Regions from separate parts of the Streptomyces sp. cg40 genome, predicted to be linked through region 2. Evidence: riboswitches for the same ligand, from Rfam matches in the RefSeq annotation. Region 2 holds a riboswitch; each other region holds the start of a gene.

What was found. Region 2 has a riboswitch for cyclic di-AMP ahead of ACQHII_RS07050 (M23 family metallopeptidase). Riboswitches for the same ligand answer to the same signal wherever they lie in the genome.
Region 1: it holds a riboswitch for cyclic di-AMP, as region 2 does, so the genes downstream of both, ACQHII_RS02140 (NlpC/P60 family protein) here and ACQHII_RS07050 (M23 family metallopeptidase) in region 2, are expected to answer to the same signal.
Region 3: it holds a riboswitch for cyclic di-AMP, as region 2 does, so the genes downstream of both, ACQHII_RS22975 (M23 family metallopeptidase) here and ACQHII_RS07050 (M23 family metallopeptidase) in region 2, are expected to answer to the same signal.

What each region holds. Positions count from the first base shown of each region.
Region 1 is NZ_CP190128.1:513,409-515,600, forward strand. It holds gene ACQHII_RS02135 (DUF1996 domain-containing protein) at 1-744, opposite strand, end outside; cyclic di-AMP (ydaO/yuaA leader) riboswitch at 1,079-1,252, shown strand; gene ACQHII_RS02140 (NlpC/P60 family protein) at 1,261-2,192, shown strand, end outside.
Region 2 is NZ_CP190128.1:1,582,337-1,584,528, reverse strand. It holds gene ACQHII_RS07055 (alpha-galactosidase) at 1-890, shown strand, start outside; cyclic di-AMP (ydaO/yuaA leader) riboswitch at 1,192-1,354, shown strand; gene ACQHII_RS07050 (M23 family metallopeptidase) at 1,359-2,192, shown strand, end outside.
Region 3 is NZ_CP190128.1:5,198,299-5,200,490, reverse strand. It holds gene ACQHII_RS22980 (PP2C family protein-serine/threonine phosphatase) at 1-390, shown strand, start outside; cyclic di-AMP (ydaO/yuaA leader) riboswitch at 555-711, shown strand; gene ACQHII_RS22975 (M23 family metallopeptidase) at 723-1,730, shown strand; gene ACQHII_RS22970 (aldo/keto reductase) at 1,797-2,192, shown strand, end outside.

The DNA of each region.
Region 1 (2,192 bases), 1.1 Mb from region 2:
GCCGATGTAGTCGTGGAAGTGGTGGGCGCCGTTGGAGACTCCGGGCGCGACGATCACGTTGTCGGAGTTGAACAGACCGTTCTCGTTCACCCCGCAGGCGGTGACGAACGTGCCTCGGGAGGCATTGGCCTGCTCCTGCGGAGCGTTCACATTCGGCTGTACAGAGGTGATGTCCGCGTAGTCCGAGGCGACCGGCCCGTTGGTGGACTGCTGCTGGCCCTGCTGCCCCTGGTCTCCGGTGCTGGCGCTGGCACTGGCACTGGCGCTCTGGTCGCCGCCGTTACCGCCCTGGTCACCCTGGTCGCCGGTCTCGTTCGTGGGCGCGATCAGGGTGCAGCCGGCGAGCGCGTCGAGTCCCTCCGGGCGGTCCCCGACGCGTGCGATGGCGTCGTCGATCCGCCCGATGGACGCGGCCCGCTTCTCCTTCAACGGATTCATGATCTCGTTGTCGGCGAAGGAGGCGTCCTGACGGATGGACTCCCTGGAGTCCTGAAGCTTCTGGTAGGCCTCGGTTATCTGCTGGTCCAGATTCGCGAGTTCCTTGTCGACGTCGGCCTTCGCCTCGTCGGGCACCGTCGTCAACTGGGTGCCGATGTCCGGGCAGTCGATCGTCGCGCCGCGCGATGCCGCGTCCGGAGAACCCTGTTGGGCGGAGTCGCCGCCCCAACCACCTTCGGACGCCGACGCGTAGACGTTCGCCGCCATCAGTCCTCCGCCGCCCAGCATCAGGGCGACTGCTGCCATCGTCGCGCGTCGTGCGCCTGTGGGGCGTCTGCGCGTGTTGCGTGCCAAGGAAGTTGCTCCTACACGTATCGGTCGGCCCGGCTCGTCCCGGCATGGAAATCCCCCGACCCAATACGGAGCCCGGTCCCGGTGTGTTCAACCGTCCCAGAAATTCATAGCGACCTCTTATGGATCACCCGCCCCCGCGGGCTCCTGGCCCCTCGACACACCAGGGCGAGGTAAAGGTCACAAATACGTATCGGACATATCGCGCTTCAACCTTCACACGGGGCACACACGTTGGCTAAGTTGACGTTCAGGCCGTACGACCTACTCCGGCGATCGGCGCCGGGCCGCACGGCTTGCGCCGAGTCCGGCGTGCCGCCCGCGGCAGCCGGAGCCGGGGACCCAACCGAACTTGGGGTGAATCGGTCCAACTGCCCCTCAGGGCAAGGACCGTAGGGCAAACCTTCCGTGATCGACGCCCGAACCCGACAGCTAACCCGGTAGGCGCGAAGCGGAAGGAGCACGTCTGCCATGCCGGCAGAACGACGCACGCGCACCGGAGGCAGTGGCCCCACCGTGGACGACCGACCCAGCCGCGACGAAGTCCAGCGGCGGATCAACTCTCTTTACGACCGGGCCGAGACGGACTCCGGAACCTACAACGCCACACGTGCGATGTCCGGGAAACCGCGTACACGTGTCGAGTCGCGCCCCGGCGCGTCACGTTCTTCCGACCCCGCCGTCGAAGCCGTCACCCGGCAGCTGTTCGACCGCGCCCGCACCCAACTGGGCCCGACCGTACCGGCGATGCTGCCGCCCGGCAGGACCCCGGCCCGCCCGGCCGAGTCCCGCCCCGAGCGGTCCGAACGGCGTCCCGAGCCCCAGAGCACCGGCCGCGCGCTCGACGCACAGCCCGGCCGTGCCGTGGCCGAACTGACCGCGGGGACCACCGCCGCACCGGAGTCCATCGCCACGCAACTCACGGTCCCCATGGCGGAGTTGACCGCGGCACCCGTCGCGGCGCTGCCTCCCGCCGCACAGCAGACACAGCAGACACAGCAGTCTCCTGTGATGCCGCAGACGTCGCAGACACAAATGCCTCAGATGTCGCAGCTCGCCCAGATCGCGCAGATGGCTCAGGCCCAGATGGCGCAGATGCCCACGGCAACCGTCCTCGACCTGCCGCCGGTACCGCCCGCTCCGGCCGTCGAGATGCCGGCCGCGCGCGTCATGGCGCCACAGCAGTTCGCCACCGCCCCGGCACCAGCACCGGCCTTCGACCCGCTCACCGCGAGCCTGGACCTGCTCCCGGCCATCGGCGCGCCGCGCACCGAGACCGCGCCGGCGGGCGCCACCTGGCCGCCCCCGGAGACGGCCTGGTCCGCCCCGGAGACCACGTGGTCCACCGGACAGATGCCCATGGTGACCGAGCAACAGACCTGGGCGACAGGGCAGATGCCCGC
Region 2 (2,192 bases):
CGGACTGGGTGCAGTACCAAGAGGGACGAAAGCGGACGGAGTTCCGCAATCAGCTCGTCCTCAACCTCGCCCGCGAGGACGTCCAGGAGTACCTCTGGGAGCAGCTCGACGGACTCCTCTCCAGCGCCCCCATCGACTACGTGAAGTGGGACTTCAACCGCTGCTTCACCGACGCGGGCTGGCCCGGCGACGCCTATCCGCAGCGCCTCTGGGTCGACCATGTGCGCGCGCTCTACGCCCTGTTGGACCGGCTGCGGGAGGCCCACCCAGGCGTGGCCTTCGAGTCCTGCTCGGGCGGCGGTGGCCGGATCGACCTCGGCATTCTCAGCCGTACCGACCAGGTGTGGACCTCGGACAACACCGACCCGCTCGACCGGCTCGCCATCCAGCACGGCTTCAGCCAGATCCACCCCGCGCGCGTGATGGCCGCCTGGGTCACCGACAGCCCCAACACCCAGCTCAACGACCGGGTCAGCAGTCTGCGCTTCCGGTTCGTCAGCGCCATGGCCGGGGTACTCGGCGTGGGCGGCGACCTCTCCGAGTGGACCGAGGAGGAGCTCGCCGAGGCCCGCGAGTGGATCGCCCTCTACAAGGAGATCCGGCCGCTCGTGCAGCACGGCGACCTCCACCGGCTGCGCCCGCCGACCGGCGGACTGAGCGCCGTGCAGTACACGCGCGGTGACGAGAGCGTCGTCCTCGCCCTGCTCCAGGCGCAGCACTACGGCGAGCCGGTACCGGCGCTCCGGCTGCGTGGGCTCGACCCGACGGCGTCGTACGAATGCCTCGAAACGGGCGAAGTCCACCGGGGTGCCGTCCTGTTGCACCACGGACTGCGGACCGGGCTGCGTGGTGACCTCGATGCGACGGTTCTCCGGCTGCGTCGTATCTGAGCCTTCTGTCCTAATTGCAGCCTTCGTTACAACTCGCTCTGGAATAAGGGAAGCTGAGGGGTTGTACGTGAGCAGCGTCATATCCGTGACCGTACGTCGCTCGTCATGTTCACGTAATTGACATGCTTTTCCAGGGGAATTGAGGTCGAAGTCGGGTGGGAATTCACGGAGGGTGACTGTGAATTCCCACAGGAGATCACAAGAAACCCAAAACCGTGGAACCTCCTGCTTGTCCCTTTGCGTCTTCCTCGCTTACGTTCGCCACCAATCCGGACGGACGCCCAATCCTGCCGCCGACCGGACTCCGCACACACCCACCCGTATGCGGCAGGAGCGGGGGACCCACAGGTAGGACGCCTGTTCCGGTCTCCGGAACGGGCTTGGGGTAAAGCCGCGACCAGCGCGCGGCCGGGCATCTCCAGCCCGCACCCGACAGCTCACCTCGCAGGCGCCGGAGAGGAATTCGTCATGCCCGCGAAGGGTAAGCACCGCCGTCCCAAGTCCCAGCGCCTGAGCCGTTCCATAGCCGTAGCCGGAACCGGCGGCGCCGCGCTCGCCCTTCCGCTCATGGGGGCCACCGGCGCCCATGCCGCCACTTCGACTTCCGCTCCGGAAAAGGCCGTTCAGTCGGTTCCGGCGGCCGAGAAGACGGTGACGGAGAAGGCGGCGACCGCGAAGACCGAGGGCGTGAAGACGTATTCGGTGAAGGCGGGCGACTGGCTCGCGAAGATCGCCGAGGACCAGGACGTCACCGGCGGCTGGAAGAAGATCTACCAGGACAACCGCGAGGCCATCGGCTCCGACCCGTCGCTGATCCACCCGGGCCTGAAGCTCTCGCTCGGCAAGAAGGCCACGACCGGCACGACAAGCACGACCAAGTCGTCCGGTTCGTCCGCCGGTTCGTCCTCTTCGTCCTCCTCCTCGTCGAAGAAGTCGACCGCCACCCAGAGTGCCGACACCACCAGCACCTCCAGCGGCTACACCCTTCCCGTGACCGGCGGCACCATCGGCACCGGCTATCACGTGGCGGGCAGCATGTGGTCCAGCGGTTATCACACGGGCGTCGACTTCGTCGTCCCGACCGGCACCACCGTCAAGGCGGTCGCCGCGGGCACGGTCGTCTCGGCCGCCTACGACGGCGCCTACGGCAACGAGGTCGTCATCCGGCACGCGGACGGCGAGTACTCGCAGTACGCCCACATGTCGCAGCTGTCCGTCTCGGCCGGCCAGACCGTGACCGAGGGCCAGCAGATCGGCCTCTCCGGCGCGACCGGCAACGTCACCGGCCCGCACCTGCACTTC
Region 3 (2,192 bases), 3.6 Mb from region 2:
GTCCTCGCCGAACTCCCGCACGGCGACGGCGTCTTGAGGATCGTCGACCGGGGCCACCCGCCGCCGCTGCTCCTGCACGCGGACGGCACCGTGGACACCCTGCTCGTCAAGGAGCCCGCACTGCCGCTGGGAATGGGCGAGTTGGGCTTCTGGCCCGACCGGGCGGAGGAGTTCGCGTTCCCCGGCGGCGCCACCCTGCTCCTCTACACCGACGGCCTGTCCGAGGCCCGCGACGGCCATGGCGTGTTCTACGACCCCGGGGAGCGGCTGACCGGGCGGACCTTCCGCAGCCCGGAGGCGCTGCTCGGTCTCCTCGCCAAGGAGGTGCGCCGCTATGCCGGGGGCGGGATGACGGACGACATGGCGATGATCGCCGTACGCCATCCATGACCGGGTCGACGACTGGTCAACTCACCCGTTTTTCGCCGGTCGTGGGCCCTTCGTCCAGCAAGGAAAGGTTAATGATCAAGCGAACGGGCTTGGAAACGGACGCCCGTGTCTATTAACGTTCGATAACGCAGCACGGTCGTCCCAGCCGTCACAAGAGACAGCTCCGTGCGCACGCGCCGAATTCCGCAAGGGAACCGGGGAACCACCACTTGGGGTGAATCGCACGTCGACAGTCGTGGGAACACGACCGGTTTACGCGCGTAGGAGACCTTCCTGCTCCGAACCCGTCAGCTAACCCGGTAGGCGAGAAGGAAGGAAAGGAGCACGCCCACGTGGCGTCCAACCAGGCTGCCCCAGAAGCCCCGTTCGTCTACGGCGGTTACCGCCCCGACGAGGGACCCTGGGAGGAGTGGAACCCCAGCGCGGAGACCGTTCCTCCCAACCGCGGCAAGCACCGTGTCGCCAAGCAGCGTGGTGGCGGAGGATTCGCCCGCAGCTCCACCGTCCTGGGCGTCGGTGTCATAGCCGCCGTCAGCGCCGGCGGGATGGCCAGCGCCAACACGGGCAAGCCGCCGGTCTCGATCTCCATGCCGGACCTGCCCAGCGTGGGTCACCTGCTCGACGACTCCCCCAGCACTCCCAAGGGTTCCGCGACCGCTCTCAGCAGCGTCGGCGTGACCACCACCGAGACCGCCAAGGGCACCTCGGACGCCGGTGAGCTGCTGCGCAACCGGATCATGGAACAGGCCGAGCTCCAGCAGCTCCAGGTCGACGGCAAGTCCCAGGCCGCCGCCGAGGCCGCCGTCGCCAAGCAGGTCGACGCCGCCGCCGCGAAGGCCGAGCAGGACGCCGCGAAGAAGGCCGCCGACGCGAAGAAGGCCGCGGAGGCCGCCGCCAAGAAGAAGGCCGAGGCCGTGAAGCTCGCCGCGCTGGCGAAGCAGTACACGCTGCCGGTCGTCTCGTACACGATCACCGGCACCTTCGGCCAGGCCGGCTCCATGTGGTCCTCCGGGTACCACACGGGCCTCGACTTCGCCGCCCCCACCGGCACGCTGATCAAGGCCATCCACAGCGGCACGGTCACCGAGGCGGGCTGGGCCGGGTCCTACGGCTACCGCACGATCCTCACCCTCGACGACGGCACCGAGCTGTGGTTCTGCCACCAGTCCTCGATCAACGTCAGCGTCGGCCAGAAGGTCGCCACCGGTGACGTCATCGGCCGCGTGGGCGCGACCGGCAACGTGACCGGGCCGCACCTGCACCTCGAGGTCCACATCAACGGCGCCGCCACCGCGAGCGACCCGGCGCCCTGGCTGCGCAGCAAGGGCCTCAACCCCTAAGGGTCTTAAGGGGCTTGGCTCAAGGGTCTGGAATATCCGGTTCCGGTCCGGCGGTTGAAGTGAGGCATGACTTCTCTTCGCAAGCTGGGCCGGTCCGACCTGGAGATCTTCCCGCTCAACCTCGGCGGCAACGTGTTCGGCTGGACCGCCGACGAGGCGACCTCCTTCGCCGTGCTCGACGCCTACGCCGCCGCGGGCGGCAACTTCGTCGACACGGCCGACTCCTACTCGGCGTTCGCCCCGGGCAACCAGGGCGGCGAGTCCGAGACCGTCATCGGCAAGTGGGTCAAGGCCCGCGGCAACCGCTCCGACGTCGTCATCGCCACCAAGGTCAGCCAGCACCCCGACTTCCCGGGCCTGTCCGCGGCCAACATCAAGGCCGCCGCAGAGGCCTCCCTGCGCCGCCTCGACACCGACCACATCGACCTCTACTACACCCACTTCGACCAGGTCGACGTGCCG